2 regions of the Paenibacillus sp. FSL R5-0623 genome follow, and region 1 is predicted to be linked to the other one. Evidence: a T-box and tRNA genes for the amino acid it is inferred to sense, from the RefSeq annotation. Region 1 holds a T-box; the other holds one or more tRNA genes.
The links. A T-box is a leader RNA that pairs with one kind of tRNA and senses whether it is charged. The one in region 1 lies ahead of MKY92_RS23545 (valine--tRNA ligase), so its partner is inferred to be a tRNA-Val.
Positions count from the first base shown of each region.

Region 1 (6,223 bases):
ATCTCGGCAACAGCCTCTGGGTTCTCCAGAGCAGGATCATATACTGGCCATGATGCCAGCGTAATGGTCTCACCTTCATGCGGCAGATGCTGCCAGATCTCTTCGGAGATGTATGGCATAAACGGATGAATCAGGCGCATGGTCTGATCAAGCACATAAGCAAGCACGGATTGTGTTTTCTTCTTGGCAACCGGATCTTCCCCATAGAAGGACAGCTTAGCAAACTCAATGTACCAGTCACACAGGTCATCCCAGATAAAGTTATACAACACACGACCCGTTTCCCCAAATTCATACGCTTCGATTAGACGCGTAATATCGCGGGAAGTTTCGTTCAGACGGTGCAAAATCCAATAATCCGCTGTACCAAGCTCTCCGCTAATGTCACGTTCCTCATAAGTGAATCCTTCCAGATTCATCAATGCAAAGCGCGAAGCATTCCAGATTTTGTTGGCAAAGTTACGAGCCTGCTCCACCCGTTCCCAACGGAAACGCAGATCCTGACCTGGCGTGCTGCTGGTTGAGATCATGTAACGCATTGCATCTGCGCCGTATTTCTCAATCACATCCAGCGGATCTACACCGTTGCCCAGTGATTTGGACATTTTACGTCCATCTGCATCACGAACAAGACCATGCATCAGCACATCCTTGAACGGAATCTCATCCGTGAATTCCAATGCAGTGAAAATCATACGTGCAACCCAGAAATATATGATGTCATACCCTGTCACAAGTACACTTGTTGGATAATAACGTTGCAGATCTTCCGTATCTTCCGGCCAGCCTAGTGTGGAGAATGGCCATAAGCCGGAGCTAAACCAAGTATCGAGTACGTCTTCGTCCTGTCTGAGCTTGCGTCCAGCATACTCTGGCAGCGTTGTTGGATCTTCAGCAGATACGATGATTTCACCTGTTTCTTCATCATACCAAGCAGGTATGCGATGTCCCCACCACAGTTGACGGGAAATACACCAGTCCCGAACGTTTTCGATCCAGTTCAGATAGGTTTTCTCAAAACGGTCTGGAACAAAATTAACCCCTTCGCCGCTCTGTTGTTTCTTGATCGCTCTCTCTGCAAGTGGCTTCATCTCAACGAACCACTGTGTAGAAAGATACGGCTCAACAACAGCTCCGGTACGTTCACTGTGTCCAACCTGATGCGTGTGATCCTCAATATTGATCAATACGCCCTGCTCTTTCAAGTCAGCAACAATCTGCTTGCGGCAGTCACTGCGATCCAGTCCCTGATACTTGCCAGCCTCAGCATTCATTGTTCCGCTCTCATCCATTACAGTAATTTGAGGCAGATCATGACGAAGACCTACTTCAAAGTCATTCGGATCATGTGCAGGCGTGATTTTAACTGCACCACTTCCGAACTCTTTATCCACATAATCATCAGCGATAATTGGAATTTCGCGTCCAATGATTGGCAGTACAAGTACTTTACCAATCATATCTGCATAACGCTCATCCTTCGGATGAACAGCAACCGCTGTATCACCCAGCATCGTTTCAGGACGCGTTGTTGCCACGGTAACGTAGCCACTTCCGTCTTTGAGCGGGTAACGCAGATGGTACAAGTGACCCTGAACCTCTTTATATTCAACCTCAATGTCGGACAGAGCTGTCCGGTTCACCGGGTCCCAGTTAATGATACGTTTGCCTCGGTAAATAAGGCCTTTTTCATACAGTTGAACAAATACTTTGCGAACCGCTTGGGACAGACCTTCATCCAGCGTAAAACGTTCACGTGAGTAGTCAAGCGACAATCCCATTTTGCCCCATTGCTGACGAATGGTAGTGGCATATTGATCTTTCCAGTCCCATACTTTCTCCAGGAACTTCTCACGTCCCAGATCATAACGAGTCAGACCTTCTTCACGCAGCTTCTGCTCCACTTTGGTTTGGGTAGCAATACCTGCATGGTCGGAACCCGGAAGCCACAGTGCATCATAACCTTGCATCCGTTTGGTGCGGATCAGAATATCCTGCAGTGTAAAATCGAGCGCATGCCCAATGTGTAGCATCCCGGTCACATTCGGGGGTGGAATTACAATCGTATACGGCTCGGCATCTTTACGTTGACCGGCTTTGAAATATCCACGCTCCATCCAGGTGGAGTACCATTTATCCTCTGCCGCCTTAGGATCGTAAGTGGTCGGCATTTCTGTTGCAGCTGATTTTTTTTCCTCAGACATGTGTCATTCCTCCGTTACTTCATCATCTTCGCCAAAAAAAACAAAAAAAACCTTTCATCCATCAAAGGACGAAAGGTTAGCTTTCGCGGTACCACCTTTGTTTCACGCCGACAGCAAGATAGACTTCACCCTCTGTACATGACGTGACACTTCAAGCAGATAACGGCTGCTACCGGCCCATCCTACCTCAGAAACAAATGACGATAGATCTCATTCATCCCTTGTATTCAAACAGGCAACTCCCGGGCGACTTCGATCAGTTGGTTCCTGCGGAATCTCACAGCGTTGCAATTCCACTCTCTGAAAGGTCATACTGTCTACTACTCCCGTTCCACGTTGTTCTTCAAAAAACCTACACACATCATACCTTGCTCGTGCGCGATAGTCAACCTGACAACAGCGGATAAAGAGCGCTGGAATGCAGGTTTAGGACGAATCATGCAAAAACCCGCAATCCTCAAGGGGATCACGGGTCGTAACGAAGGCTTTAACTGCGGATTAAGGGATGTACAATATCTGACCTTCTTCCACAACCTGCTCAGATAATCGGTTATACAACTGAAGTTCCCTCGTGCTCAATTGATAACGATCTGCAATGGCATCCAGTGTATCTTCTCGCTGAACAATGCACAGTTTCACCTTGCGGAATGGGGTCTGGTCCACGATTGTTCCCAGGAACAGGTTCTTCCATTCCACATCATCAGCTGGATACGTTTCTTCCTGTACCACACCCGCAGGAACCTCATCACCTCGCTCCACTTCAGCATCGCGTGCAGCTCTGCCAGAGGATAACAAGGAAGAGATACCTACGCCCTCTTCTTGCCGGGGTGCGGATTCTTTTTTGCTGCCAAAAGCAACCTTCAGCTCCGGCTTGTCTTCCGTCTCAGCCACAGGTTCAGGAACAAATGCTTCGTTCTGTACGAACTCGTCTACCCCAGTCGCTTCAAAAGACGGTCGGTCTTCCTCCGCGTTGTCTGGTTCGGACGAAGCAAATACACCTTGCCAGTTCTCCGCCTGTGATTCGCCCGGGACATCGGCAACTGCCTGATTCTCCTGCTGAGGTACAGATCTCGCTGATTCGAAGTGCCATACCTCTGGTGCGTCCGGTACATCCCGTGCTGCCAACTCATTAGATGATTGAGCAGTAGGCTCTGAGACTGCTTGATCTGCACTTCTCGAGTTGGCAGGCAATACATCCGCGGAAGGCTCGGACCAACCCGAAGACTCGTCTTCCAGAGGCAGCAATGGTTCCGACTCAGGGTAAGAAGCTAACCGATCAGCGGTCTCAGCCATAAAAGACGAGATCGGAGAAGGTTCGCTATATTGCTCATTAGATGCCAATTCATCTGTATTCGCCGTTAGAGATGCGGGATCTTCGTTTGCATCAGGTTGTCTGTTTTCGTTAGCGTACTCCGCACTTTGCTCCTCGGATTGAAGTGGCTCGGCCAATGACGAATTCGCATATTCCTGCTGCGATTCTTCGCTATTCCCCAACGTCTCTTCCCTTGTGGACAGGTCAGCGAATTCAGGAGCACCATATGCAAGTTCTGCTGCATTCGCAAGTCTCTCTTCCTCACTCCGCTGGAGCAGGTACTCCTGTGCAAATATGTTGGGGTCGCTACCTGTCTGTGCTGCTTCATCGGAACGGTTGGTTTGCTGAGCATCAGGCGAATGAACAACTGTAAACTCATCTGCTGACCACACTTGTGGCTCTTCAACAGGAAAACCTTCGATGCCTCGCAGCGACAATACGCCTGTAATGTTCAGACTGCGATTGGATAACAGATCCACGTCAAAATTTTCGATCTCGATAGAAATATCCTCAATCGATCTGACCCGGTTCAGCGGCACTGTGATCTCCACGGGAATGAAATGTTTGAGCTCCTCTGAAGCCTCATTTTCTCCTCTGTACGCACCTGTAAGTAAAAGATGCCCTCTTAACGTGGCATGATCATCCTGCCCTATGACTTGAATGCGCGGGTATAGTTCAATCTCCTCCAATTCCTCAATCGCAGGGACTCCCTCAGACAAATGAACGCGCTCATAAATATCGAACCGCAAACCATAAGGTTGATTCAACAAAGGTGGCGTCCTCCTTTCGGCATATGTTCACCATGATCCTTCTCATGGGACTGATCCATGGTCCAAATCCTTCGTTACCCCATCTATATGCCTTGAATGAGGGGAGCATGCCACCTTTTGAAAAACCTTGTTATATTAAGCGAAATAGAGAATGTTGCACCTAGCCACTTCGATGACAGAACAACCTTCCGATCGCTGTTATCCCCAGATTTTTTTCATTCCTTTTTATAAAGGGAAAATCCGGGGATAGCTTATGCTTCCGAAGCAGCTTTCTTTCAGAAAGCTTTTAGGCGAACATTCCGCTTTTTTACGTTATTTCTGTCCTCTCCGTTCTCGTGTAACCAGTTAGTCGAACTTATATAGTGTATTAATAATTTTGACGCTCACGCTCTGCCAATTGTGTGAAATCGGGCGGCCAAGGATCATTCACTTCAATCATAGCTCCGGTTAAAGGATGACTAAACTTAAGCATCTCTCCGTGAAGTGCTTGTCGCCCAATGACATCCGCTCTACCTCCATACAACGCATCACCAATAAGCGGGTGTCCCGCGTAGCTCAGGTGTACACGAATTTGGTGTGTACGTCCTGTATCCAGCTTTAATCGTACAAGGGTTGCTCGTTCCCATACTTCGACGATCTCCACATGAGTAACCGCTTCCTGTCCACCTTCGGAGACACGCCTGCGCTGTTTGTGATGTCTGTCCTTGCCAATCGGAGCATCAATTTTGTGGAGTTCAAGGGGGATTTGTCCACCTGCAATGGCTACATAATGGCGGCCAATCTCTTTGCGTCGCATCGCTTCATCCAGTTTGGCGAGGGCAAAAGCATTTTTGGCATACAGAACAGGTCCGGTTGTATCCTCATCCAGTCGATGAACATGGCGTACGTTCGCCTGTATTCCGTTCATTTCATAATAGGAGGCAACCACGTGATCCAGCGTGATGGCCTGATCGGAACGGCTTCCATCCGGATGCAGTTTCATGCCTGCCGGTTTGTGCATAACCAGACAGAAATCATCCTCATACAATACATCCACATCAGCCCAGCGTGGCTCAACATCGATTGGCTGGGACGCAAAAAGGGCCAGCCGAAGCCGGTCCCCTGCAAGTTGTATTCCTCGGTTTGCTTTCAGCTGACGAAGCAGTTTCTCCGGAAACTGAAGTTCAGACAATAACCATTGCTCTGCAGCCATCGGTTTGTCCGAACTGCCTGTTACGGCTTTTCCTGGCATTAGCTCAAGCCATTCCCCGCGGCGTTTCCAACTCTTGATGGTCATAACGATTGAAGAGCTTTACGATTCGCCTCGATCGTATCGTCAATATCCTGCTCTGTGTGCACACCAGAGACAAACATGCCTTCGTATTGCGAAGGCGCAACACTCACACCTTGATCAATCATGGCCGCAAAATAACGACGGAATTGATCCAGATTGCTTTCTTTGGCAATGTCATAATTGGTTACGGGAACGGCACTAAAGAATGGACAAACCATGGAACCCACACGGTTAATGGTTATCGCAATACCCGTCTCAGCTGCATTTTTCTCGAATCCGGCTTGCAGACGTGCAGACAATGTCTCCAGACGGTCATAGACCTCTGGTGTTAACAATTTGAGCGTGGTATATCCTGCTGCCATAGCCAGCGGATTCCCACTAAGTGTACCTGCCTGATAGATCGGTCCGGTAGGAGCAATCTGTTCCATCAGATCCCGACGGCCACCATAAGCACCAACCGGGAGTCCGCCACCGATAACTTTACCCAGACAAGTCAGGTCAGGTGTAACCCCATACCGTCCCTGAGCACAGTTCAACCCTACGCGGAAACCGGTCATGACTTCGTCAAAAATAAGCAGGCTGCCATATTGGGTCGTTAAACTGCGCAGGCCTTCAAGGAAACCGGAAGCCGGAGGAACAACCCCCATGTTACCTGCTACAGGCT
Region 1 covers NZ_CP150233.1:5,348,122-5,354,344, forward strand. Annotated here, with positions in the region: gene MKY92_RS23545 (valine--tRNA ligase) at 1-2,204, opposite strand, end outside; T-box leader at 2,266-2,547, opposite strand; gene MKY92_RS23550 (LysM peptidoglycan-binding domain-containing protein) at 2,703-4,286, opposite strand; gene MKY92_RS23555 (RluA family pseudouridine synthase) at 4,654-5,562, opposite strand; gene hemL (glutamate-1-semialdehyde 2,1-aminomutase) at 5,559-6,223, opposite strand, start outside.

Region 2 (6,223 bases), 710 kb from region 1:
AGAATCGTTTGAGCGAGAATGAATTTCTTGAGCTTGAACAGTTATTTGACTTGTGTGGCAGATGTGAGGGTATGCATGCGGAAGCAGCGTTTGCACAAGGTTTTCGTCTGGGGGCCAACATGTTAATTGAAGTCATGAGTCAGCGTGAGGAATCGGTGTTGGAGTATAGCTAAGTTTAACGATGTGAGCAGAGATCCGGTTTACTTTTACAGCTAAATTTTCAGGAAATGAAGTTCATACAACATACTCATTTTGCAACATAAAATTGTATCATAAATTTATTATAATAAAGCCCTCCAATCCGCTCTGCATTCAGCAGCAGGGTTCGAGGGCTTCACTTAAACATACAGTTAACAATATATATAGGGAAAGAATCTGTTAAACAAATTGTTCCTTAATCCGCAATATTCCCCGCCATCTTCAGACGACGTGCAATCTCTTTGAAGTCTTCTTGCGATATACCCGGTGCAAATTCTTCCTCGACCGCAGGGGCTTCTGGAATCGGGAATCCCTGAGGTATGCCTTGGATAACCTCCAAAGGTTGTCCATCTTCGGGGTGCGTTCCTTTCCAGATCTGATCGATGGCATTAAAGTCTTTATCACTATAGGTATACAGCTTGGTGTGTACCCCTTTTTCCTCATATTTACGAGCTTCATTGAAAGCCTTATTATCCAGTGAAGGAATCGGAATCAGTTTGGTCACATTTACGCCGGTTGCAATTTCGATTGCTTTTGCATAGGCAACCACGTGCACGCCGCCACGTACAAGCAGAAAACCGACGACTTCCCGGGCTGCCGGGTGATCCGTCATCTCATATACTTTCATCTTATGGGTACGAGCGCCACATTCAAGGAAGAAGTTATGCAGCAGATCCTCGACCAGGTTGCCACTGTTGAAGACATTTGCTCCCGTCCATGGATTCCCCATAGAGTCAAAAGGCATTGCGCCTTGTGCACCTGCCAGATAGTGATACGACAGACGAGCATCTTTTACGGAACCTAGCGGCGTATCGTCGGGTTCTTTGTACTCGGTTGAACCTCTGAGGCACTTGTTAATGCCATGAGACACGAGCTCAACATGACCCAATTCTTCAGCGGTAATACTCATGACGAGGTCATAGAAGGGCTTCAGCTTTTCTTTGGATCGAAAATTAAACGATTGATAGAGGTAGTTGTTCAACGTTGACATTTCTCCGAATTTGCCGCCGAGCAATTCTTGTATGGCTGCCGCAGCATTCGGATCTGGCTTCTCGACATTGGGAATCTCAATCAGAATTTCATCCAAGCGTTTGAACATTCGGGTGTAACCTCCTCAAATTGGTATTACAGATCGTGTAGGGTTTAAGATCGTGAAGTCACTCTGTCATGGCCTATTACACGTCTATTGGGTTTTTTAAACAAAAAAACAACCAAATGGGACTTAAGCATCGCATAACGCAAGCCGCATATTTTCTACCACTTGTTATTTCCTACTATGGTAAAATTTTTGTATAATAAAACATTCAAACAAGTCTTCACGTACAAGAGAAGAGAGCCATTAATCCATAAAGGAGTAAGAGATGAACAAGCGTTGGATACAAATAGTTAGGATTGTGATGTTTCTAGTGATTCAGATGTACATAAGCAACGAGCCTGCCACAGCATACGACGTTACGAACGAGGTTCAGGTGGATGAAGCAACGAGGCAGTTACTTGAAAAGAAATACGGGTTGGATCGTCCTCAGGAGCCGAAGACACAACAACACTTTTTCTCAGGTGACTGGGGAATGAGCTTCCAGACGGAGCCTCCTGATTCGTTTGACCGACTTTTTCATGTGGTTCCTTTTTCCCTGCGGCCACTGGCCTGGATCTTTCGTTTATTCGTGTAAAATGAAAACCGGACGGGCAATATAACAGAAACATATTGTCCCAAGGAGTGAGTGAAATGAGAATGCTCATCGTTACCGTCATGTCGGTAGTCCTGAGTTTGGCTGGAATTACATCAGGATCAGGGACCGCTATCCCTGATTATGCGAAGTGGGGAATTATTGCGGTCAAAGAAACACAGACCAAGTATAATGTGGATATCTTGGACTATAAGCATATCGGTCGCACCTCTCTAACAGCGGATCAATCACGGGAACAGTTCAAGTTATGGGTTCGTGCTAAAGACGGCAAGCAATTCGCAGTTTATGTGAATGTTGATTTTAATCCATCTACACAACAGTTAAAGAAAGTACAATTTTCGGAATCGGATCGGCACTGATCCGTTATGAACCAGACTGCCTTAATGATTAAGGTGAAAGTCTGGTTTTTTTATTTTACAAAATCCTTTTTTTACTATTGAATAAAGAACTTATGTTCGCATATAATATGAAATACAAACAAACGTTCTTATCGGAGGGATGATTATGCTAGGGAAATATATTGGCCAGATGGTGGAGCTTGTCTACATGGATCGTGCAGGGCAGATTACGCAGCGACAGATTCGAATTAACAGTGTACGTGGCGGGATGATTAGAGCATCAGCGGGAAAAGAAGGCTCACCCCGAACATTTCTGGAGCAAGGTATTCTGGCATGGCGTCCTGTTACCGATCTGAATGGGGAGGTAAAGTATGCTGAACGATTTTGAACGCAAGATTTTGCGTATTATGGTGAACTATGCAGGGCAACGGCGCAGGTTGCCGCGAATGGATGAACTGGAGAACAAGACCGGACGAAGCAAAGCATTCATTCATGAGTCATTGCTGGAGCTTGAACGCACCGGGCATATCGCCTGGGAGAACCGGTCTACTCTGGAAGGGATACAGATATTGCAGGCTTGGGAACAGGTACAACAGCCGATTCGCAAAAGCCAGTCTTCCGGGGACTCCGTAAAATATTTTACGGACTACTGATCATAATAAGAAAACGCCAACCCGGATATCCGGATCGGCGCTTACTGTGTCACATGTACGACATGTGCATCTATTTTAGAAATGGGGAAGTTGGTCCAGGTTGTTAGTTGGGTCACCGTCGGCATCGCCGCGAATGTACATTTCGCCATCCTTGCCTTTAAATACATTCACACCGGCAATAGCGCCAGCCTGTACTTCTGTAAGGGCCTGCTGATAATCCAGTACACGTCCTGCTGAAGTCTGAAAGGCTGTCAGGTCACCGTCACCATTTTTCTGTACAGCTGTGAAACTCTCACGTGTTGTTTGATCCATGATGTCACACTCTCCTTATATGACGAGATAGGAATCTGCTTACCTGATTAGCCTATCCCAATTCATCGGAAGTATGCACCATATGCTAATAAAGACCTGCCAACGCGGAGGTTTTACAGGCTCTTTCTCATACGAACATGCAAAATATCTGCATCATAAAAAGGTTCTTCCGAAATCACTTCATAACCCAGCTTTTCATAGAATTTCTGTGCCTGACACTGCGCATCCAGTACAGAATAGGATAAGCCGAGTTCACGTGCCAGCTCCTCCATCGCGAGCAGAAGCACACGTCCATAACCAAATGAACGATGAGATTCAAGCACCGCGATCCGCTGCATTTTGGCCGTATCCTTGCTGTAATAGATCAGACGTCCTGTGGCTACAGCTTGCCCATCCGTACTTAACAATACATGATGCACATCTGGACTGATGACATCATATTGATCAATCTCAATCTCCGCAGGCACCTGTTGCTCGATCACAAAAACGTGATGGCGAATTCCCAGGGCTTGCTCCAGTTGTTCTTCTGTTGATACATAACTAATCTCAGCTGCCAATTCCATTCCTTCTTTCTGCTCTTGCGCGACATATCAGACTGAATTATACAAAAAAATGTTTTTCCTGTATAGTGAAGTCTGGAACATATTGGGAGAGGAGGGGGTAGTGATGGGCATGGCAGGCATCATGGTAATTACATTGTTAATGTCGGCGGGAATGATTACTCTGTTGTATTACGTGACCAAGAAAGCATACTCACGCAAGTGGGATGAAGATGAGTAATTCATCTGTTAACCTTCACGGCAAGACTTCACTGCTTCCTCGCGGAGAATATACATCTTGAATTACAGAATTGGAGTACACGTCCAGCCAGACGGGCAGAGACTCACCATTTTCATTGGGCTGTTGTAATTGTTGGAATTGTACCGTATGTTCATCCTTCTCCAAGCCGCAACCAGTAACGGTTGTACTGAGAATCACAAGCCCAACGCAGGGGAAGAAGCATTTGGTAAATGTATGTTTATTGGATCTTGACCATTTTGTTATGTTTCTCATAGGGAATTCACCTCGTTGTAGAAATGGTAATCTTTCCTTTATTGTGCACCATTTCGGGTGAATTATAACCAAATAAATCATTGACAATGAACACGGTTACTTGATATGATACTGTTACTTGATTGGGAAACAATTATATATCATGATCTGTTAGCTCAGCTAAGTTTAGTAGTATGGACACGATGGATACATCTTAATTATTACAGGGCGATAGCTCAGCGGGAGAGCATTATCTTGACAGGGTAAGGGTCGTGGGTTCGATCCCCACTCGTCCTATATGAAAAATTAAAGGCAACTTCTTTTGAGAATTATATCTCAAGAGGAGTTGTTTTTATATATATAATATTATGGCCACCTCCAATAATATGTGTAGGTGGTTTTTGTTGATAATAAACATACTTAATGGTACAATTTGGATAAAATTAAGCAGTGAAAGTAGTTACGACTATCGATAAAAATAATACAGAAAAAAAGATATGGTGGTTGATGGAATGGGACAAATAAAGCGTGTTGCGGCACTATATCGAGTGTCCACAAAAGGTCAGATGGACGGGAACGATATTCCAATGCAACAACGAGCATGCAGGAAGATGGTAGAGAAACAAGAGGGATGGAAGCTAGTTAAGGAATATACCGAAAAAGGGATATCAGGTTTTAAAGTACCTGCCTCGAAGCGTGATGTTATCCAAAAGGCTAAAGAGGATGCAGAGAATGGTTTATTCGATGTCTTGTTGGTATTTATGTTTGATAGGCTTGGAAGAAAAGATGATGAGACTCCCTTTGTACTTGAGTGGTTTGTAAACAAAGGGGTAGAAATGTGGTCTGTAATAGAAGGTCAGCAAAAAATTGAAGCATACACCGATCGGATGGTCAACTACTTAAGGTTTTGGCAGTCAAGCGATGAAAGTAGGAAGACCTCTGAACGAGTCAACGAAAAACATATACAGATGGTCGAAGATGGTATTTTTAGGGGAGGAGGTATTCCCTACGGGTATAAAAGTGTTGATTCCGGTAATGTAAATAAAAAAGGAAAAGCACTGCAAAAACTGTGTAAGCACGAAGAAGAGTCAAAGATCGTACAAGAAATATTCCGACTAGTGCTTGAAGAAGGTTACGGACAATTAAGAATAGCTAAACTTCTAAACGAAAAAAATGTTCCGACAAGAAAAGCAAAACAATGGGGTGCTCCTACTGTAAACGTTATACTTAAGAATCCAATTTACAAAGGAGTAATGAGATACAGAAAAGAAAAAGGAGACGATATATTTTCAAAACCAATCCCTGAATTAATGATAGTTTCAGAAGAGGATTGGAATAGTGTACAGGATATAAGGGATAAAAAGAACCCTAAGAATCCAAAAAGAAATGAAAATTCCATTCCCATAAGCACTAAAGAAGTTTACTTTTAACTGGAATAGCCAGATGCGGTTGTTGTAATTCTAGATTGACCACGACTACATTTGTAAATAAATACAAAGCAGCTAATGGAGAAATAGTCAGATACAATCAGAATAAAAGTTACCGTTGTAGTGGAAAATTGCAAGGAAAGACGGATTGTAACGGACAGGCAACATTTTCTTCAAAGAAGGTAGAGAGACAAGTCTTAGAAAGAGTGGATGTATACTTAAGTCAACTCAGAACAATAGATTTCCAATCAGAAATTGAATCATTAAAAAAGAAGGTTTCTAATGAAGAAGAGGAAAAAATAAAAACAATGCAAAATTTACTGGAAGAGAACTACGAGGAGCTTGTGACATTAAACGCTGAGGTTCCAAAATCTATAATGGGTAAGAGCGCATTCAAACCAGAAATGCTCAATGGTCTTATCGAGAAAAAAGAAAACGAAATTCAGAAAACTACTGAAGACATTAAGGGAATAGAGCAATTGTTATCCTCCAAAAAAATGGAGATATCAGAGATGGAGGCTCTAAAAGATGATCTCCCAGTTTGGCGGGATGTATTTACAAATGCTTCAACAGAG
Region 2 covers NZ_CP150233.1:4,642,437-4,648,659, reverse strand. Annotated here, with positions in the region: gene MKY92_RS20415 (DUF6809 family protein) at 1-173, shown strand, start outside; gene MKY92_RS20410 (manganese catalase family protein) at 395-1,297, opposite strand; gene MKY92_RS20405 (hypothetical protein) at 1,596-1,868, shown strand; gene MKY92_RS20400 (DUF3889 domain-containing protein) at 1,925-2,245, shown strand; gene MKY92_RS20395 (hypothetical protein) at 2,391-2,612, shown strand; gene MKY92_RS20390 (hypothetical protein) at 2,596-2,877, shown strand; gene MKY92_RS20385 (DUF3892 domain-containing protein) at 2,953-3,189, opposite strand; gene MKY92_RS20380 (GNAT family N-acetyltransferase) at 3,303-3,746, opposite strand; gene MKY92_RS20375 (hypothetical protein) at 3,985-4,242, opposite strand; tRNA gene MKY92_RS20370 (tRNA-Val) at 4,447-4,518, shown strand; gene MKY92_RS20365 (recombinase family protein) at 4,719-5,651, shown strand; gene MKY92_RS20360 (hypothetical protein) at 5,687-6,223, shown strand, end outside.
Region 2: it has a tRNA-Val gene. The T-box ahead of MKY92_RS23545 (valine--tRNA ligase) is inferred to sense a tRNA for this amino acid. The anticodon was not compared.